Regions from separate parts of the Agathobaculum ammoniilyticum genome, predicted to be linked through region 1. Evidence: riboswitches for the same ligand, from Rfam matches in the RefSeq annotation. Region 1 holds a riboswitch; each other region holds the start of a gene.
The links. A riboswitch is a leader RNA that binds a small molecule or an ion and turns the genes downstream of it on or off. The one in region 1 is predicted to bind FMN.
Positions count from the first base shown of each region.

Region 2: another riboswitch for FMN. It lies ahead of ribD (bifunctional diaminohydroxyphosphoribosylaminopyrimidine deaminase/5-amino-6-(5-phosphoribosylamino)uracil reductase RibD); the one in region 1 lies ahead of OCV66_RS10180 (MATE family efflux transporter).
Region 3: another riboswitch for FMN. It lies ahead of OCV66_RS01320 (ECF transporter S component); the one in region 1 lies ahead of OCV66_RS10180 (MATE family efflux transporter).

Region 1 is NZ_JAOQJE010000008.1:105,841-112,930, reverse strand. It holds gene OCV66_RS10185 (MATE family efflux transporter) at 1-957, shown strand, start outside; gene OCV66_RS10180 (MATE family efflux transporter) at 1,410-2,789, opposite strand; FMN riboswitch at 2,936-3,046, opposite strand; gene OCV66_RS10175 (Mov34/MPN/PAD-1 family protein) at 3,338-4,783, shown strand; gene OCV66_RS10170 (ThiF family adenylyltransferase) at 4,783-5,508, shown strand; gene OCV66_RS10165 (DUF6094 domain-containing protein) at 5,505-6,866, shown strand; gene OCV66_RS10160 (hypothetical protein) at 6,881-7,090, shown strand, end outside.
Region 2 is NZ_JAOQJE010000004.1:167,400-174,489, reverse strand. It holds gene OCV66_RS06275 (NAD(P)-dependent oxidoreductase) at 1-340, shown strand, start outside; gene OCV66_RS06270 (dipicolinate synthase subunit B) at 337-927, shown strand; gene ribH (6,7-dimethyl-8-ribityllumazine synthase) at 972-1,436, opposite strand; gene OCV66_RS06260 (bifunctional 3,4-dihydroxy-2-butanone-4-phosphate synthase/GTP cyclohydrolase II) at 1,455-2,663, opposite strand; gene OCV66_RS06255 (riboflavin synthase) at 2,685-3,326, opposite strand; gene ribD (bifunctional diaminohydroxyphosphoribosylaminopyrimidine deaminase/5-amino-6-(5-phosphoribosylamino)uracil reductase RibD) at 3,308-4,405, opposite strand; FMN riboswitch at 4,560-4,687, opposite strand; gene OCV66_RS06245 (ammonium transporter) at 4,842-6,581, opposite strand; gene OCV66_RS06240 (glutamine synthetase III family protein) at 6,793-7,090, opposite strand, start outside.
Region 3 is NZ_JAOQJE010000001.1:267,202-274,291, forward strand. It holds gene ileS (isoleucine--tRNA ligase) at 1-1,199, shown strand, start outside; gene lspA (signal peptidase II) at 1,259-1,792, shown strand; gene OCV66_RS01305 (RluA family pseudouridine synthase) at 1,782-2,705, shown strand; gene OCV66_RS01310 (HAD family hydrolase) at 2,702-3,511, shown strand; gene OCV66_RS01315 (metallophosphoesterase) at 3,596-4,441, opposite strand; gene OCV66_RS01320 (ECF transporter S component) at 4,512-5,129, opposite strand; FMN riboswitch at 5,219-5,351, opposite strand; gene OCV66_RS01325 (toprim domain-containing protein) at 5,397-6,008, opposite strand; gene holA (DNA polymerase III subunit delta) at 6,005-7,060, opposite strand; gene OCV66_RS01335 (ComEC/Rec2 family competence protein) at 7,064-7,090, opposite strand, start outside.

The DNA of each region.
Region 1 (7,090 bases):
GGCACCGGTCTGGTTCCTTTTATCAGAAATATGGGTGGAGCTGTCATGGCTATGGCGGCCATGGTAACCGGCTTTGTCACGAATATTGTTCTGGACTATCTCTTTGTATGGGTGTTCCCTTGGGGAATGATGGGAGCGGCCATCGCCACAGCCATCGGTCAGGCAATGACCTTCTTGGTGTGTCTTGTATTTTTTATCTTCAAAAAAAGCGCCCCATCCTTCCGGTTCGATGGAGATGGGAAATCTCTTGCAGTCCGCATCTTGAGCGTAGGACTTTCCCCCTTTGGGTTGACCTACTCGCCCAATATTACGCTGATCCTGCTTAATAAGAGCGCTGTAATCTTTGGCGGAAATATTGCCGTGACCTGTTATGCACCCATCAGTTATATTTCTTCGGTGGTCATGCTGCTGATGCAGGGCGTCAGCGATGGGAGCCAGCCGCTGATCAGCCTAGCTTATGGCGAGGGGAAACACCGTATTACAAAAGCAGTGCGAAACCTAGCGTATCGGTTTGCTTTTGGGGTTGCGGCAACCTGTTCGGTTATCCTTTTCCTACTGCGGAGCGGCGCCGCATATTTATTTGGCGCTTCTGAGCAAATAGCAGCACTCGTTGCTCAAATCTTACCGATTTTTATTATTGGCTTCATCTTTGTTAGTGTATCCAGAGTAACCACTGCTTATTTTTACGCAACGGGAAGAAATCTATGGGCCTATATCTTGATTTATGGAGAGCCGCTGACGCTTTGTATTTCACTTTTAATCCTTCCCAATGCCATGGGAAACGTAAACGGGACCTGGATTTCGGTTCCTTTATCTCAAATTGTCGCGATGCTACTCAGCTTGCTTTTGATTCAAAGAAACAGAGCGCGGGAAAAACAGCAACAGCTTATGAAACAGAATCAGGCAGCAAATGGAGACAGAGCATCTGACATATCAGATGAAGAGAAAGACGGATAGGAAGCAATGGCTTCTTATCCGCCTTTTTCTGCTATTATTTCGCAGCGTTATTGGGAAACTTTCCAGCCGACAGCTTCCTGCCTAGCCGTTACAAAATCGGCGTACAGGCTTTTCCGCCATAGCAGCGGAGACGATCCGGTCATGGGTTTCTGTCTTATCCTTTGGCATGCTTTCCTTCTTGTTGAAGAGTTTCTCCGGGTGCATCAGCCCCGCGTGCTCTATTGCTATGTGATTCTCAGCGCACGTCACCGGTGGAAGCGCAAGTCATCCTGAGCCTGTTTCAAATACCTCGTACTCCCGTACTTTGGAAGGACTCCCCTGGCGGGGCACCGTCCGCCTAGCTGAGCTGACCCAGCTGGATACCACCATCTCTTTTCGTATTCACATGTTCTGAAAGCAGGACCATCTCTGAAGGGGGACGCGGTGTGTTGCTTGGTTCCGTCTCCACCGGCTTACGAGAGCCAACCCTGTTTTTTCCAACGCCGGAACTCCCGCAGTACCAACACCAGGGAGAGGAGAAAGGAAACCACGTCGGCAACGGGGGCTGCCAGAAGCGCCCCATTGAAGCCAAAGGTCTGGGACAGCAGCAGTGTCAGGGGAATCAGCACCACAGCCTGCCGGATTGAGGGAATGGCCAGAGCCTGCACGGGCTTCCCAATCCCCTGGAAAAAGGAGGCGGTAGCCATGTGAATCCCATAGAGGAAAAAGGCCAGCATGTAAACTCGGAAGATGTGCTGGCAGGCATCTAGGTACACTGGGTCCCCTGAGACAAACAATGTGCCAATGGCCCGGGGGAAGAGCTGATAGACCGCAAACCAGCCCACGGACACCACCAGCGCAATGGTGGCCGCCATACGGTAGGTAGCTCGCACCCGGTCATACCGTTTGGCGCCGAAATTGTAGCCGTTGATGGGCTGGGTGGCTGAGGACACCCCCACGAGCATGGCGTGGGCAATCTGGTACACCTTCATCACCATGCCATAAACCGAAAGCGCCACATCCCCGCCATAGGCCGTCTGGGCCCCATACCGGGTCATCAGGTTGTTCATGGTCACCTGGACGGCAGCGGTCATAATCTGCGTGAGGAAACTGGGGATGCCCAGCTTAAAAATCCGGCCCGTGAGGGCCGCCGTGGGACGCAGCCAGGCCCGGCGAATCCGCACCGACTGAAGCCGCCGCAGATAGACTAGGCACAGACCGCCAGCCGCCACCTGTCCAATGACGGTGGCAATGGCGGCCCCCACCACCCCCATGTGCAGACCGAAAATGAAAACAGGGTCCAGCACCGTGTTGATCACCGCCCCTAAAATCATGCACTTCATGGTGTATTTGGGGTTGCCGTCCGCCCGAATGATGGCCGTGAGAGCAGAGCTGAAGAGCAGGAAGGGCAGCCCCCAGACGATGATCTGGGTATAATCCAGAGACGCCTGAAAGGCCGTCTCCGTGGCCCCGAACAACAGGACAATCTGCTGGGCAAACAGGCTTCCCCCCACCGCCAGAAAAACCCCCGCGGCCACCAGCAGGGTCACGGTATGGCTGGCGGTCCGGTCCGCCTCCTCTTGCTGCCGGCGGCCCAGGCAGAGGCTCATATTCGCCGCGCAGCCGTCCCCGATCATCAGTGCCAAGGCAATGGTGACAATGGTCAGGGGAAAGGCCACGTTGGTGGCGGCCATCCCCATGACCCCCACCCCCTGGCCGACAAAGATCTGATCCACAATGTTGTACAAGTAGTTGACCATCAGGGTCAGGGCTGTGGGGATCGAGTACCGACGTATCAGACGGCCGATGGGTTCGGTCTCTAGGGGATTCTGTTTCCGTTGGGGTTGTTCCATAGCTCCCGCTCCTTTCTTCCACGGCAGGGCAGACGGGTAGCAAAAAGCACCCGGATACGCCCCTAATCTCAGGGCCGCCGGATGCCATCCCAAACTCACGTTCCAGACAACAAGGGGATGGGAGGCCGCCGGTGACACGCCGCAACCTCTTTCTTCTCCCATCCAGACCAACTGTTGGCTTCGGACTTTCACCGAATCAGCGCATGGCTCGCGGGCTTTGACCGCCAGTAGAGAATACCTCGTTTCCGAAGAAAACATTTCTTTTGCTTTAGGATAGCACACCTTCCCCACCTGTGTCAATGGAAATTTTCCTAAATAAGGGTAAAAACATTTCATCTTTCCAAAGCAGGTAAGCCGTGCTATATTAAAGGAGAAATCAGGTCAGAGTAATTCGTGTCAGAGTAACCCGCCCAGGAGGCAGTCTGCCTGTCTGGACCGCACACCAGCTCCGTACTTGATTCATCACCTGACTTAGACCATGCAGAATCCACTATCGGATACTGTATGGTCTTTTTTTGCGTCAAAACCGAGAATGGAGGAAAAAGACTATGAGCGAACAGAACAACAGCATGAACGGAATGGATCCTGGGACCGGAAATAGCCTGGAGGAGCTTTTCGGTTCCGCACTCCCGCCGTTAGACCTTGGGGATCAGATACCCGCATCAGCGCAGACGATGCAGCCCCAGCCAGTGCCGGTTGAAAGCCAGCCGGCCGCAGCTCCGGAAGCGCAGCCGCAGCCCATTCCCCAGCAGGTGGAGCAGGCCCAGCCGCAGATGCAGCCACCCCAGGCTGTGCCGAACCGCGCAGGGCAGCCCAGTATGCAGCAAACGCCGCAGACAGGCCCCGTTCCTGCACCGCAGGCGGTACAACAGACAGCAGGCCCCGTAACGCAGGCAGCCCCCACTGCACCAGTACAGCAGCCTGCAGCAGCGCCCACCCCGCAGCCCGCGGCCGGCCAGGTCATAGACCTGTTTGGCGCGGTCGCGGAGGACGGTGTGGAGGCGCGCCTCGCACGGCTGGCCAACGCCGCCCCTGTATTCGAGTACGGCTCTATCCGGGAGGATATCACAGACCCCGCCATGACCTTTGAACAGCTCCGCGTCAAAATGTCCGCGGACTGCCCTGAGCTCGAAGCACGCAGCCATGTGTCCTGGACTGTGGGCTACGCCGGTATCACGGAGCGGGTATCCAGCGCGGACGCGAGTATCTTCGAGACAAAGGCCAAAATCGAAAAGGGCAGGAAATTTAAGGACGCACTGAAAAAGCTGAAGGAAAAGGACAGGGATCCGGTATGTACCGTCAAGCCTACGGTCACGGCCCAGAAAAAGGGCGTGCTGCGCTTCCCAGGCTACAAGGGGCTGTTCTGCAGCACAGAACAGGCGGAGCAGTCGGATAAGGCTATCGCATACATCCCCGCACAGGACGGCAGGGTATACGAAATGCGCCGCAACGGGATCGGCACATTTATCGCGCCGTCCCAGCATATTGCGGAGCTGGAGGGCGTCCGGTCAGGCTTCCATATGAGCCTGCCCCGACTCCCAGCGGCTCTGCTCGCGCAGATCATCGCATTTTTCCGGCGCGTGTGCGTGGACTGCGGCAGGGATGTAGAGGCGCTGGTCAACGTACTGTGGGACCGGCAGGGACGCCAATACGTCCTGCACGTCCCGCCGCAGCGCATTGATAAGGCCAGCGTGGAGACAGACCTCTCGCAGCAGCCGGACCCGGAGCGGTACCTGCACGTCATGGACGTGCACTCGCATAACACGATGGCCGCCCGTTTTTCCCGTACAGACGATGCAGACGAACAGGCCACGCGCCTGTACATGGTCATCGGCCGCCTGGACCGGTATTATCCGGACATCCGCTGCCGCTTTGCGTGCGGCGGCCGCCATGTTGAGGTACCGGCGGAGCAGGTCTGCGAGCGGACAGACGTCCCTTTCGCCCCTGAGTGGCTGAAAGCCGTTCAAGAAACCGGCCTGAAGGAGGCGGCGTGATGCGCTTCCCTGTCTCCTGCCCCATCCATATTGTGATGCTCGGCTGCGGCGGCACGGGCGGGCATATCGCCCCGCACCTGTACCGCCTGCTGTATTCGGTGTTCCGCCCTTCCACGGCCATCCTCTGTGATGGGGATCTGGTGGAAAAGCGTAACCTTGTCCGGCAGAACTTCGTATCCCGCGACCTCGGCCGCAATAAGGCTGAAGTGCTCGCGGAGCGGTATTCGGCAGCATTCGGGATGGGATGCCGGTATGTGCCGCGCTACATCGAAAGTGAAGAGGGACTCCGGCAGCTGCTTTATCCTGATTATGCAGACGCGCTCGTTATCCTGCTCGGCTGCGTGGACAACAACCGCAGCCGGAGGATGTGCAACGAGGTGTTTTACCAGACGAAAAATCTGGTCTACATCGATTCTGGCAACGGGTTGGCGAACGGGCAGGTCGTGTGCGGCGTCCGCAAGGGCGGGCGCACACTGCGCCGGCCGGTGGCGGGCTTCTATCCGGATATCCTGGACCCAACGGACAAATTCCCCAGTGAGCTGCCCTGCGCGGAGGCTTCCGTCTCCTCGCCGCAGGCCATGACGGCCAACCTCATGGCGGCCACGCTTACACTGTGCATGCTGTATAACATCATCGCGGGCGGCGAGCTTACCACCCGCATGACTACCTTCTCCAGCAAGACAGTGAACGTCCGGCCGCTGCTCCCGAAACGGAGGGCGGCATGATGGAGCAGCCCCCCTACGCCTGCGGCCGTCTGGGCGAGCTTGCGCAGGATATCCGCTGGCGCGCCGATCAGCTCCCCGCCCTGCGGGAGGCCGGCGGCACGGCGGAACTGCGGCAGATCGCCCAGCAGATACAGAAGCTGGCGTCTGCCCTCCATGAAGCAGCGCTCCTGCTCGAAGAGCTGGACCTGCCCAGGGTCCCTGCCTATACGGCGCAGCTCAGCGCGGCGGTATCCGGTTTCCATATCCAGACGCCGGATTACAGCAAGCTGCTAAAAGCGTTTTCGGACTGGCTGGCTTACATCAAGCCGGTGCTGCCGGATGCGGGGACAAAGACCGTGTCCACATCCGTGATCGGACGGCAGATGAACAGCGTCCGCCTCGGGTACTATCCCACAGACCCGGCGCATGTCGCGTATATCCGCCGCGCTTTGGTGTTCCCAGAAGGCAAAACGGTGAATCTGCTGGACCCCTGCTGCGGGGAAGGCAAGGCCCTCCATCAGCTTGGGGACGGCGGGAACGCCGTGACCTATGGTGCGGAGCTGGATGACAGCCGCGCGGAGGCGGCGCAGGAACAGCTGGACCACGTCGCGATGGGCAGCTACTATTTCTCCCGCATCTCGCGCAGCGCGTTCCATCTGCTGTTCCTCAACCCGCCGTACCTGCAGGTGTACGGCGGCGCGCGGAGCGAGAAACGCTTCCTCGGCGAGGGCTATGACCACCTGATGCTGGGCGGGGTGCTGGCCTACATCATCCCCTATTACCGTCTCACCGAGGACGTGTGCCGTTTTCTTGCCGCCCACTTTAACAGTTTGATGGCGTACCGCTTCTGTGAAGAGGAGTTCCGGAAGTTCCGGCAGATCGCGGTGCTGGGCGTGCGCAAGCCGCGCGCGGAAAACCCGCGGATGGCAAGGCTGCTGGAGCTGGCGTCGCTGTCTCCGGATAAGCTGCCTACGCTGGACCAGATCCCGCTGGGCAGTTATCCGCTGCCGGATGCAGAGAAGGCTGTTCCCCTGTTCCAGGGCGCTCGGTTCAACGTGCGCGAGCTCGCAGACCAGATGCGCCGCATGGGCAGTATGCTGCCGAGGCAGTCTACGCTGGACGGGCGTGAAAAGCGCCCGCCCCTGCCGCTCACCATCGGCCAGATCGGCCTGGTAGGCGGTTCCGGCCTCATTAACGGGCTGATCGAGTGCGACGCGCCGCATGTCCTGAAAGGCCGCGTCGTAAAGGCAGTCCGCCGGCGCACCGGCGAGCAGTACGACGAGACAGACGGTACGACTACCACAGAGATCATCGAGACGACGAGCAATAAGATGGTGTTCAATGTGCTTACGCCACAAGGCGTGAAGCTGCTGGCATGAAAGAAGGATTGAAAATGAAAACAGAAAATGAGCATGTGATCCATGAAGTACCTTTCCCCGCCGGTCAGATCGTTGTGACACGGCGCATTGCAGGGGAACTGAACAGCCTGGTCATCGGCCATCTGTTCAGCCGCCACCTGCACTGTGACTGGGGCGAACTGTGCGAAGAGGACTGGAAGATGAATGACGCCGCTGTGCGGAATGGCGAACGCCTGCTCTCCTCG
Region 2 (7,090 bases), on a different contig from region 1:
TTCCGCCCGTTCCCCGCGGGATTTCGCCAGGATCGAGGCCGATGGCATGCGCGCGCTCGACACCCGCAGCCTTGCCGGACGGCTCAGTGCGTTCCAGCTCATTTTCAACACTGTCCCCGCGCCGGTGCTCGGCGCTGCGGAGCTGTCCAGCCTTTCCACCGGCTGCCTGGTCATCGATCTGGCTTCCCTGCCCGGCGGCATCTCCGCGGACGCGAAGCTGCCGGCCGGCTGCCGGCTGCTGCACGCGCTCTCCCTCCCGGGACGGGTCGCACCGCTGTCCGCGGCGCGCGCCATCCACGATACGGTACTCACCATTTTGCAGGAGGAATCCATATTATGACCGCTCCGATCCGCATTGGCTTTGCCCTGACCGGCTCGTTCTGCACCTTTGCGCGCGTGATGGATGTCATCCAGACGCTTGTGCGGCAGGGCTGCGAGGTCACGCCGATCCTGTCCTTCCACGCCGCCCAGCTCGACACCCGCTTCGGCGACGCCGCCATGTGGCGCGGCAAGCTCTTTGCCCTGACCGGCCGCCAGCCGATCGATACCATCCAGGCCGCGGAGCCGATCGGCCCCAAAGGCCTGTTCGACGTACTGGTCGTGGCGCCCTGCACGGGCAACACGCTTGCCAAGCTCGCGCACAGCGTAACCGACACGCCGGTCGTCATGGCGGTTAAAAGCCATCTGCGCGGCGACAAGCCGGTTGTGCTCGCGGTATCCACCAACGACGGGCTTTCCGGCAGCGCAGCCAATATCGGCGCGCTGCTCAACCGCCGCTATTATTACTTTGTCCCCTTCCGCCAGGATGCGCCCGACGCCAAGCCCCGCTCGCTTGTGGCGGACATGGAGCGTATTCCGGATACCGTCCAGGCTGCGCTGCAGGGGCGCCAACTCCAGCCTCTGCTGCTCAGTCCTGCAAACGTGTAAAGAAAAGACCATCCGAAACGGATGGTCTTTTCTTTGTCTGCGGGTCAGCGCAGCTGCGGAAGCAGATCCACAAGCTCCAGCGCCGCCAGAGCCGCGTCCGCACCCTTGTTGCCCGCTTTGGTACCCGCACGCTCGATGGCCTGCTCAAGGTTCTCGGTCGTAACCACGCCGAACAGCACGGGTACGCCGGTCTGCAGGCCCACCTGCGCAATACCCTTGGAAACCTCGTTGCACACATAATCATAGTGCGTAGTCGAACCGCGTATGACAGCGCCCAGACAGATGACCGCGCAGTACTGCTCGCTCTGCGCGAGCTTTTGCGCCGCGAGCGGTATCTCAAATGCGCCCGGCACCCAGGCGAGCGTGATATCATCCGTATCCACGCCATGCCGCACCAGCGTATCCTCCGCGCCCGCAATCAGCTTGGAGACAATGAACTCATTGAACCGAGCCGCGACGATTGCAAATTTCCCTTTCCCCGCGACAAGCTTGCCTTCCAGTACATTCATTTCGGTTTCCCTCCTGTTTTATATGGTTTTCTGGAACAGATGCCCCATCTTGATCTTTTTGGTGTGCAGGTAAAACGCGTCGTCCTCCTGCGGCGCGATCTCAATCGGCACGCGCTCAACGATCTCCACGCCGAACCCGTCCAGTCCGTAGATCTTTTCCGGATTGTTGGTCAGCAGGCGCAGCTCCCGCGCGCCGAGATCTTGCAGGATCTGTGCGCCGATCCAGTATTCGCGGAGGTCGGGCGCAAAGCCGAGCTTAACGTTGGCCTCTACCGTATCCCAGCCCACCTCCTGCAGCTCATAGGCCTTGAGCTTGTTAATCAGGCCGATGCCGCGGCCCTCCTGCCGCATATAGAGCAGCACGCCACGGCCCTCCTTTTCGATCTGCTGCATGGCGGCCGCGAGCTGCTGCCCGCAGTCGCACCGCCGCGAACCGAACACGTCGCCGGTCAGGCATTCCGAATGGACACGGCAGAGCAGGTTCTTCCCGTCCCCGATCTTCCCTTTGACGAGCGCGACATGGTGCTCGCCGGTCAGGTCGTTGACATAGCCGTAGATCTGGAATTCCCCAAAGCGTGTCGGCAGCTTGGCGCTGGCCTCGCGAACCACATGCTTGTCATGCCTGCGGCAGTAATCCTGCAGGTCGCGGATGGCAATGACCGCAACACCCCACTCGCGCGCCTTTTCGAGCAGTTCGGTCGTGCGCATCATGGTGCCGTCGTCGCGCATGATTTCACAGCACAGGCCGCACTCCTGCAGCCCCGCTATGCGGCACAGGTCGACCGTTGCCTCGGTGTGTCCGTTGCGGGTCAGCACGCCGCCCCGGCGCGCGGTCAGCGGGAACACATGGCCCGGCCTCCGGAAGTCCGCCGGCCCTGCGGCCGTATCCGCACACGCGCGGCAGGTCAGTCCGCGCTCCTCGGCGGAGATGCCGGTTGACGTATCCACATGATCGACCGAAACGGTAAACGCGGTATGGTGATTGTCTGTATTGACCTTGACCATCTGCTCAAAGCCGAGCCGAGCCGCGATTTCCGCGCTCATCGGCGTGCAGATCAGCCCTTTGGCATGGGTCGCCATAAAGTTAACGTTCTCCGTGGTCGCAAATTCCGCCGCGCAGATCAGGTCGCCCTCGTTCTCGCGGTCCGGATCGTCGATCGCCATGATCAGCCGGCCGGCGCGCAGCTCGTCAAGCGCCTGTTCGATGGTTGCAAAGTTTTGCTGCATGATTCCGCCTCCCTCTTTCTGTTAAAAGCCGTGTTGGCTGAGAAATTCCATAGTGACGTCCGTCTGCCGGGCGGTATGCGGGGCAAGCAGCTTTTCCACATACTTGCCGATCACATCGCATTCCAGATTCACCCGTTCGCCCTGCCGCTTGCCGAGCAGGGTGGTCTGTGCGCCGGTATGCGGTATGATGGACACGGCAAAGCCCTGTCCGTCCACCTGCGCGACCGTCAGGCTGACGCCGTCGATCGCAATCGAGCCCTTTTCCACAATGTACCGCAGCAGAGCCGTGGGCGTCTTGACCGACAGCCAGACCGCGTTATCCTCGCGGAGGAGCGACGCGACCGTCCCCGTGCCGTCGATATGTCCGGACACGATGTGTCCGCCTAACCGCCCGTCCGCGGGCATCGCGCGCTCCAGGTTGACCGGCGCGCCCGCGCGCAGCTCCCCCAAGTCAGAGCGGCGCAGGGTTTCTGCCATCACGTCCGCGGTAAACGTCCGCCCATCCAGCTCCGCAGCCGTCAGGCATACGCCGTTTACCGCTATACTGTCGCCGCACCGTGTCCCCGCGAGCACGGCATCGGCCGCAATCATCAGCCGCGCGCCCCGCGCGCCGTGCGCGATGCGTTCGACGCGCCCGACCTCCTCTACAAGTCCTGTGAACATGGCAGGTATCCCTCCAACAAAAAGTCCTCTCCAACCGGCTCGGCGGTCAGACCGGTCAGACGCCACGCATCTGCCATCCGAGCAAGCCCCTGCCCGCCGGCCGGCGTCCTGGCCGTGCTACCGCCGAGCAGCTTGGGCGCGATATACGCCTGCACCTTGCGGACGATGCCGGCTTCCAGCGCGGCGAACGCCAGCGTCGTGCCGCCCTCCAGCAGGATACTGTCCACGCCGCGCGCGCCGAGCTGCCGCATCAGCTCGCGCAGATCGACCCGTCCATCCCGCTCCCCGCAGAGCAGGATCTGCGCGCCCGCCTTTTTGAGCGCGGCAGCCCGCTCATTCCAGCCGACTGCCGCGATTATGGTCGGTATCTCGCCCGCGCTTTGGATCAGGCGGCTGTCCAGCGGTGTGCGCGCCCGACTGTCGCACACAATGCGCAGCGGATCACGCCCGCCAGGTATGCGGCAGGTGAGCAGCGGATCGTCCGCCAGCACCGTGTCCACGCCCACCATGATTGCGGAAAGCTGCCCGCGCACCTCATGCACTCTGCACCGTGCGGCCTCCCCGCTCACCCAACGGCTGTCGCCCGAAGCGGACGCAGTCTTGCCGTCCAGCGTCATCGCGTATTTATACACGACAAACGGCGTCCGGTGCTGGATAAAGTGGAAAAACACTTCATTCAGCCGCCAGCACTCCTGTTCCAGCACGCCGGTCTCGACCTCCACGCCCGCCTCGCGCAGCAGGCGCACCCCTTTCCCGTCGACGAGCGGATTAGGGTCCGTGCATCCGACCACCACGCGGGCGATACCCCGCTCCAAAATCGCGTCCGTGCAGGGCGGCGTGCGGCCCCAGTGGCAGCAAGGCTCCAGCGTGACATACAGCGTCGCACCCGCGGGGTCCTCCGTGCAGGCAGCCAGCGCATTTCGCTCCGCATGCGGCCCGCCGCACGTCTCATGCCATCCCTCGCCGATCACGCGCCCGCCGCGGGCGATCACACAGCCCACCATCGGATTCGGGCTGACCCGTCCCGCACCGCGCCGCGCCAGCTCGAGCGCCCTGCGCATCAGAAGCTCCTCTTGCAAACGGCATCATCTCCCAATAAAAAATGTCCCGAAAGCCGCAGACTTCCGGGACATATATGGCGCGCCGCCAAACAAAAAATCCTGAAACGCCGCGCGACGTTTCAGGACGGTAAACAAGCGAATCAAACAAAGGGGCATCCCCCTTTTGCTTTCACACTTTCTTCTTTCATCCAGACTATACTGTCGGCCTCGGAGTTCCACCGAGTCATGCTTCCGCCGGAAAGGCGTCCGCTCGCGGGCTGTACCGCCGGTAGGGAATTGCACCCTGCCCTGAAGAAATCTGTTTATTCGGTTTTCCTGCAGAAAGCTTTCTGCTCTTTCAGTATACACCCTTCCCCACAAAATGCAAGCATAAATTTTCATCTGGCCTCCGGTTTCTGCAGAAAGTGAGACAGAGCAGCCGCCCTGTCCCACTGTTCCGGCTTGTTCCCCTCGATCAGTCGTCGTACTGCAGCGCGTCGTAGCCCTCCGCGCCCGTGCGCACCTTGACCGCGTTTTCCACATCGTACACAAATATCTTTCCGTCGCCGATGTGGCCGGTGTACAGCACCTTTTTGGCCGTTTCGATCACAGTCTCGACCGGCACCTTGGATACCACGATCTCCATCTTGATCTTGGGCAGCAGCGTCACGTCCACCTCCGCGCCGCGGTAGTACTCGGGCGCGCCTTTCTGCGTGCCGCAACCGACCACATTGGTCACGGTCATGCCCGCAATGCCGATCTCGTTCATCGCGTTTTTCAGCACCTCGAATTTGGACTGCTTGGCAAGGATGACCACCTTGCTCAGCTTGTGTCCGCCGCTGGACGCTTCGGATGTAATCTTAGTGACCGGCACCGCCTGAGCGGGCGCGGCCGCGGCCGCAGCCGCTTCCCCTGTGTCGTCCTGCGCCGCCTTGGTACCCAGCACGGACGGAACCACCGGCATAAAGTCCGCATAGGCGGAGGGCAGGCCGTGCTCGGGCTTGTCAAGGCCCATGATCTCTTCGGCCTCGCTGACGCGCAGGCCGACCGTATGCTTGATGATCTGGAACACCACGGTCATCGTGACCGCGACCCACGCGATCACCACGGCCATGCCGAGCGCCTGGATGGCCAGCGCGTGCCAGCCGCCGCCGTAGAACAGGCCGACCGGCGCCACGTCGTTCGTACCGTAGGCGTAGTAGCCGAACAGGCCGACCATCAGCGTGCCGGTCGCGCCGCACAGGCCGTGTACACCGACCGCGCCAACCGGATCGTCCACCTTGAGCTTCTGGTCGATGAATTCAATGCCGAACACCACCACAAAGCCCGCAATGATGCCGATGATGGCTGCGCCGAAAGGTGTTACCGTGTCGCAGCCCGCCGTGATGGCTACCAGGCCGGCCAGCGAGCCGTTGAGCGTCATGGAAACGTCCGGCTTCTTGTAGCGCACCCAGGTCACGCACATAACCGTGACTGTCGCGACCGCCGCCGCCATGTTGGTGGTGACGAACACGCGCGCCGCGGTTTCAGCCGCGCCGTTCGACAGCGCGACTGTCGAGCCGCCGTTGAAGCCGAACCAGCAGAACCACAGAATAAACACGCCCAGCGCGCCTAGGGTCAGCGAGTGGCCGGGGATCGCGCGCGCCTTGCCGTCCTTGGTGTACTTGCCGATACGCGGGCCGAGGATGGCCGCGCCCACGAACGCCGCTACGCCGCCGACCATGTGTACCGCAGTCGAACCGGCGAAGTCATGGAAGCCAAGCTCGGCGAGCCAGCCACCGCCCCAGATCCAGTGACCGGAGATCGGGTAGATCACCGCCGATATGACCATGGAATAGATGCAGTAGGCCGAGAACTTGGTGCGTTCGGCCATGGAGCCGGACACGATGGTCGCGGCGGTGGCACAGAATACGGTCTGGAAGATCAGCGTCGTCCAGTCGTAGCCTTCGCCGACCACACCGTCCGCCAGAAGGTCAAAGCCGCCGAACACGCCGTTCATCGAACCGAACATGATGCCAAATCCGACCAGCCAGAAGATCGGCGTACCGAGTGAAAAGTCCATCAGGTTTTTCATGATGATGTTGCCCGCGTTCTTAGCCCGGGTAAAGCCGGTTTCCACCATCGCGAAGCCCGCCTGCATGAAGAACACCAGTGCGGCTCCGACCAGCGTCCACCCAGTATCCATCGAGGCGGCAAGGTTTACAAGGTCTTGCATGAGAAAATCCCTCCTAAAAAAATTTGGCGTGTATCTCCGGTCCCAAGGCCGGAAATACACGCCGTTGTGTATGATAATTTTTTACACACGAAAATTGCTTTGCCGCGCCCTTTGCCCCAAGGCTGTCGGGCCGCGTCATTCGAGTATCGAAACCAGACTTCTCCGGAACCTGGTTTCGTATACAGGGAGACTTTTCAGGTCCCCTGTCCGTTCAGGTATAAAACAGGATATCCGCGTAGGTCGGGAACGGCCAGTACTCCTTGCCCACCATCCGTTCCAGCGCGTCGGACGGCTTGCGTACGGCGTCCATGCACGGGAGTACCTCATCGTGGTAATAATGCGCGAGCGTTTCCGCGTCCGCTTTCGGCACAGCCTCCACGGCTTCCTCCAGCGTGGATACCGCGCACTCCAGCGCATCGTTCAGGGCGGATACCTGCGTCAGCAGGCGGGTTTCCGCGCCGCCCGCAAGGCCGAGCTGCTTCTTGGCCAGCGCGCCGTCCGCCACCGCG
Region 3 (7,090 bases), on a different contig from region 1:
ATACTATGGATGTCTGGTTTGACTCCGGCTCATCCTGGCGCGCAGTCATTGAAAACCGCGAGCATCAGGCGACACCGGTGGATGTATATCTGGAGGGCAACGACCAGTACCGCGGCTGGTTCCAGTCTTCCATGCTGACGTCGATTGCCACGCAGGGCAAAGCTCCCTATAGGACGGTTATCACCCACGGTATGATCGTGGACGAGGAACGGCAGAAAATGTCCAAATCGCGCGGCAACGGCATTTCGCCGGATGATATTCTGGCACAGTACGGCGCGGATGTAATGCGCCTGTGGGTTGCATCCTCGGATTACCGGCAGGATATGCGTATTTCCAAGGACATGCTGGGGCATTTGTCACAGAATTACCTGAAGATTCGCAATACAGCGCGTTATATCTTGGGCAATCTGTTTGACTTTAATCCCCAGACTGATAAGATTGCGTATACGGAATTGCCGGAGCTTGACAAGTGGGCGTTGATGAAACTGAACGAACTGGTTGCCAAGGTTCGCGAGGGATACGATTCCTATGAGTTCCACACGGTATTCCATACAATCCATAAGTTCTGCGTTGTTGATATGTCCAATTTCTATCTGGACGTGATCAAGGACCGCCTGTATTGTGATGATACGACGGGCCTGAGCCGCCGTTCGGCCCAGACCGCAATGTATAATATCCTCAGCGCGCTGGTGCGCATGCTTTCCCCGATCCTGTGCTTCACTGCGGACGAAATCTGGCAGGCTATGCCGCACACAGAGGAGGACGACATCCGCAACGTAGCGTACAATGAAATGCCTGCTGTAGACGATTCCTTGGCGTTCAGCGAGGAGGATTGTGAAAAGTGGAACAAGCTAACCGCATTCCGCGATGATGTCAACAAGGCGCTCGAAGGCGCTCGGAATGAAAAAGTCATTGGCAAGCCGCTGGAGGCCAATGTCACTGTGTATGCAAACCAGGATACGGCGGCCTTCCTCATTGGCTGCGGCCAGGATTTGGCTGATCTGTGCATTGTTTCCGAGCTTGCTGTTGTCGCGGGTGAGGGAAGCGGCATGGTGAGCGAATACCTCCCTGGACTGAAGATTGCAGTCGGCCGCGCTGCGGGTGAGAAGTGCCTGCGTTGCTGGAAGCAGTCCCAGTCAGTCGGGGCCAACGCGAAGCATCCCGCCTTGTGCGCGCGCTGCGCCGAGGTTGTCGGCTAAATGAAAGCGAAAGGGGAACAGAATTTTCTGTTCCCTTTTTATGATAGGAGTCAATATGTATGCCATTATTTGTCTTCGCGGCACTGATTATGGTCGAAATTGACCAGCTTGTTAAATCTTGGGCGCTGAATGAACTGAAAGATCTGCGCACCCTACCGATTATTGGCGACGTATTCCATCTGACCTATGTAGAGAATCGAGGCGCCGCATTCAGCCTGTTCTCCCAGTTTGATTCCCGATGGATCTTTGTTGCGCTGGCTTGCGTTATCACCGTGGTCATTCTGGTTCTGCTGCAAAAAAAAGTAATGCAGACGCAGCTTGGACAATGGTCCCTGGTCCTGATTGCCGCAGGTGCGGTGGGTAATGCGATCGACCGTGTGATACACGGTTTTGTCGTGGATTTATTCGATTTTCGTCTGATCCATTTTCCAGTATTCAATGTCGCGGACATCTTTATTTGCACGGGCGGCGTGCTTTTCGTCCTGTATGTCATGTTCCAGCACAAAGAGAAAGAAGAACAGCCGCCGAAAGAAGCTGCAAAGCTCACAGAAGAGGACGAACAGACAATTTCGGAGCAGGCGCATGAAGAATAACTTTCGGTTATCCGTACCGGATACGGAATCCGGTCAGCGGATCGACAGCTATTTGGCGGAACAGATTCCAGGCTTGACCCGCTCTACAGTGCAGAACCTGCTTGCGGAACAGGCTGTCACCATTGCGGGCAAGGCTGTAAAAAAGAATTATAAGCTGTCGGGTGGAGAGGATATCCTGGTCCAGCTTCCGGAAGTGCGGGAGGTAGACCTGAGTCCCGAGGATATCCCGCTGGATATTATATATGAGGATTCAGACATCATTGTCGTCAACAAACCGCGCGGGATGGTCGTTCATCCCGCTGCCGGAAACTGGTCCGGCACTCTGGTAAACGCACTGATGTTCCATTGCGGGACCAGCCTGTCGGGTATCAATGGCGAACTGCGTCCCGGCATTGTACACCGGATCGATAAGGATACCAGCGGGTTGCTGGTTGTGGCCAAAAACGACACCGCACATCAAAGCCTCGCGGCACAGATTGCGGCGCATACCGCGTTTCGTGGGTACGAAGCAATCGTCATCGGATCCCCTAAACTGGACAGCGGGACCATCGATAAGCCGATTGCACGCCATAAAACCGATCGCAAAAAAATGGCTGTGATGGAAGGCGGACGGAACGCCGTGACCCATTATAAGGTGTTGCATCGTTTCCGCAGTTATGCCCATATGGCCTTTCAGCTCGAAACCGGACGGACGCATCAGATCCGCGTGCATATGGCATCGGTCGGGCATCCGATTATCGGCGATCCGCTGTACGGCCTTGCCAAAGACCGTTTCGCTCATATCGGCGGACAATGCCTGCATGCCGCGCGCCTTACCTTACAGCATCCGCGAACAGAGGAAGTCATGTGCTTTTCCGCACCGCTCCCTGACTATTTTACGGATATTATTGCAAAACTGGAGAAGATGGAATGAATAAATTTGAGGGAATGCTGCTGGCCTGTGATATGGATGGCACCTTACTTGACAGCAGCCGACGGATATCAGAACGGAATGAACGCGCACTGCGGTATTTTACGGAGGAGGGAGGACGCTTTTCCTTAGCCACTGGGCGCGCGCCCGGGGCAATCCGCAGCTACCTGCCGCAGCTTCCGTTTAATGCACCGTACAGCCTTCTCAACGGGTCGTTGATTTTAAACGAACAGCATCAGGTAATGCGCTGCGCCGGCATGCCGGTGGAAACAAAGGAATTGATTCAGACAACTTTGTTAGAATTTTCACAAATAGGTTGCGAAATTTTTATTGGCGACCGTATCCTGGTATGCCAGTCAAGTGAAGTAACCGAACAGCATATGCGCACCCTGCATTTGGATTTCGAGACGGTTTCTTCGAACCGTCTTCCGGATACTACAAATTGGTGCAAAATCAATTTTACAGGCGATCCCGCGCTTATGAATCAGGTAAAGGCGTTTTTGAAGCCATATCAGGATCGGTTTTGCATGGCATCAAGTATGCCTTCATTTTGGGAGGTTACGGCGCAGGGCGTCAACAAAGGAACCGCCCTGGAAACGATCGCACAAAACTGCGGAATACCGCACGACCGGATATTCGCCGTTGGAGACAGCTATAATGATGAGGATATGATCCACGCAGCATATCTGGGTTTTGCACCAGCAAATGCGGACGATGGGATATTACAGGCGGCAGACGTCCATGTCCGAGAGAATGACCTGGATGCGGTCGCCGCAGTAGTCGAATATTTGGAAGCGCATTATTCATGATGCGCTTCTTTTCACCCTCCCTCAATTATACAAAACTTTTCTTTTGTATAATTGTATGTATCTTCTTTTTAGAAAGCACCCTCTCTATTGGGGAGCGATATCAACGACGACAATCTCCGGCGGATTAAAAACACGGGGCTTCCAATCCAATACCAGGCCGCGTCCCACAATTTCCGTCATAGCACCAATTTGATACTGGCCACCGGCGTATTCCGGAAAAAAGCCTTGATTGGGCGCAATCAGACCATTCATGATATACGGGATTCTCCATTGGCCGCCGTGTGCATGACCGCAAAGCGTTAAATCAAACGGATGCGCAGCGTATTCCTCTATATATTCCGGACGGTGCGCCAGCAGGATATGAAACGCATCATCCTTGAACAGGTCGTCAAAACTTTGCAGCGCTTTCCGGTAGGACGCTGCATTCCCATATGAGCTTGGCACGCGGTCGCCATAGGCTGCCGGATCATCCACACCGCAGATCACATATTCTCGGCCGTCCACTGTTATACGCTCCCGTTCATTATGTAAGACGTGTATTCCATAGGACTCTATCATCCGGAATATCTGCTCCGGCTCACTGCTCCAATATTCATGATTGCCGGATACATAATAGCATGGCGCGATTTCTGTAATCTGTTTTAGCAGCAGCTTTGCGCCGTCCTGCGGTTGTTTATCGTCAACAATATCGCCGCATAGTGCGATAATATCCGGCTGCAGCTCCTTCACCCTGCGAAGAAGCGGTGTCTGGTCATTTCCGTAAACATAGCTGTGCAGGTCGGAAAGCATGACGATTCGCAGCCTTTCCTCTGCGTTGAGTTTGGGCGTTGACACCGTATAGCGACGTGGCATCAATCCGCAATATAGGCCGCATATCCCCACGCCGACCGCGCACATCAGGACAGCGGACAATATCCGTTTTCTTTTCATTACTGGGACTCCTTTTTTCTTTATTTATTAAAAAAGCGCGGCAGGTCCTCTCCCCTCCGCGCTTTTTGGTTCAGCCCACCTGCTGGCTTTTATGATGCAGGTCAATCTGTTTGGATTTAATAAATACGCTAAGCTTTTTGTAAGCCAGCATCGTAATCACCGTCAAAATTACCCCCTTAATCAGATTGAACGGCAATATGCCAAACAACAAGTATGCACTCATCCCATCAATCGCAGGATTGACCGCAGCGCACATCTGGAATATCGCATCCAGATTCCACCCCATTCCGTTCACATAAAACGGAATAATGAGAAAATAGTTGGTCAGCATCCCCATGCAGGCCATGGCCACCGCGCCGACGGCGCAGCCGATAACCGCAAATTTACGGCTTTTGTGCATGCGATAAAGCAACACAGCAACAATCACCAGGGTGGAAAGCATCAGGAAATCCGCCAATTCTCCCGAACCGGCCGTTTGGCTCTGTGTTAAATGAATCAGATCCTTGATACCGATCATGGTAATCGCCGGGCCAATTCCAAAAATAAACGCGCCGATCAGGACCACCGCTCCGGAAAGGTCCACTTTGAGAAACGGCGGCATAAACGGGATCGGGAATTCAAAATACATAAGAACGGTAGCGATTGCCGCAAATACGGCGGTATAGGTGATCTTGCTTGCTTTTGTCATGGTTCTGTCTCCTTTGTAAGGAGTTCTGTTTGGTTGGGTAAATAAAAAGCCCTTGGAAATCTCCAAGGGCTTGCAGACGTACCGAGATACACCTGTTTCTTTCATCCGGACTATAACCGTCGGTTGGGATTCACACCCATCATGCCTTGCGGCTCGCAGACTATCAGGAACAACGCCCTGTATACTGCCGGTGGAGACTTTCACTCCGCCCTGAAACAGAACTGATTTAATTTACGCTTTTATTATAGGTCAATTAGGATGGTTTTGTCAATGGTTTTCAGAAAAATGCTGCAGGATAGCCTCAATTTCCTGCCGTGTTCCGACTGCATTGATAAATTCCAGCAGTGCGTTGGCCGTCATATGCGCGGGCAGCGCCAGCTCCTGCAGGAGCCGCTGCCGCCGCGCTGCACTGTCAGTCCGACCGGTCAGTCCCCATGTATAGAAATCCGCTTTCGTGATCGGGCTATCGGAGGTATCCCTCCCTTTTTGCGCCTCCCCATCCAGAAAGGTCGCACCAGCCCTGCGCAGCGCGTCGCACAGAATATCCGGCCGCATTCCTTCGACGCCGAGTTTGCCCTCTTTGGAAGCGTGCCGCTTGCGTTTTTCCTTTCCCCAAACATCCGGTACATACGCCTGCTTGATGCGATCCCGAGGCAGTACGCCTTTCAGATAATTCCGGATCACAAAGCCCGCTCCATCGCTATCCGTCAGGACAATCAACCCGCGTGCCTGCGCGATACGCCGCAGCAGCTTCAGCCGGTCCTTGTCATGGAAGATACGGAAGCCGCCGGTCTCTAATACAACGGTATCCACCACCTGTTTGAGCGTATTGATATCATATCGTCCCTCTACAAGGATCGCTTCCCGAATACGGATCATGCACGCTCCCCCTTCTGCGCGGATGCAAGCGCAAGCAGGGTCAGCTCGATCTGCTTCTGCCGGTCGACAGCGCTCCCTTTCAGCGCGGTATCCGTCTGCGCGCAAAGAGACGCCGCCTGTCGCAGCCAGTCGAGTGAAACGCGGCGCGCGGCATTCTGTATCTGTCGGGCATAGTACGGCGATTTGGAGCCGATCAGCTCCATCAGCAGCCGCTCCCCTCCCCTTGCGCTCTCACACAGCTTAGCGCCGTATAGACGCTGAATGTGGCGCGTAATGGTCGTGAAAATCATAACCTCATTGTTTTTTTGCGCAATCAGCTCGCCTACCAGAGAAACCGCCCTGTCGAATTTACCCGCCGTGATCGCATCCGTCAGATCGAAAATAACCGCGTCCAGAACCGGCGAGCATACCGCGTCGATATTATATTTGCGGATCTCCCCTGTTGTCGTATGCGCGGCCGCCTTATCGATTTCGCCGGCCAGATTGGTCATCGAATTTCCGCACAGGAATATCAGGTATGAAGCGTTATCCGAGGTAATCGTGCAGCCAAGCGACCGGACCCGCCGCTCAATCCATGCAACCAGCTCATTCTCCTCCAAACGGCTGCATTCCGCGATGCAGGCGGTTTTCTCAAGCGTTTTATAGAGCTTTGTCCGTTTATCGAGCTTGCCCTCCAAAATGTCATAATAAAACACCAAGCATACATAGTCCGGCAGATCGCTGAGCATCTCGGGCAGTAAATCACCAAATCCGGCCGGCGGCTTGGAAAGGTCAAAGTCGGTAATAATAATCAACTTTTTCTCCGACATGGCCGGATAACTGTCGATCGCCTCGGTAAGCTGCTCCGGAGTCAGGCCTTTCCCCTCATATTCCAGCAGATTAAAATCTGCAAAGGCAGCATCCACTACCTTTTCCTTGAGTTGGCGCAGGTAATGCGCTTTCATATAGTCCTCGTCACCCGTTATGATGTATAAAGGCGCAAAGGAACACTCTTTCAGATCGTGGATCAGCTTTGCCTTGCCGTTATTCGCGTTCTTTCTGGGTGCAGCCATGCGCTATCCCTCCTTTTTGTAGCGTTCCTG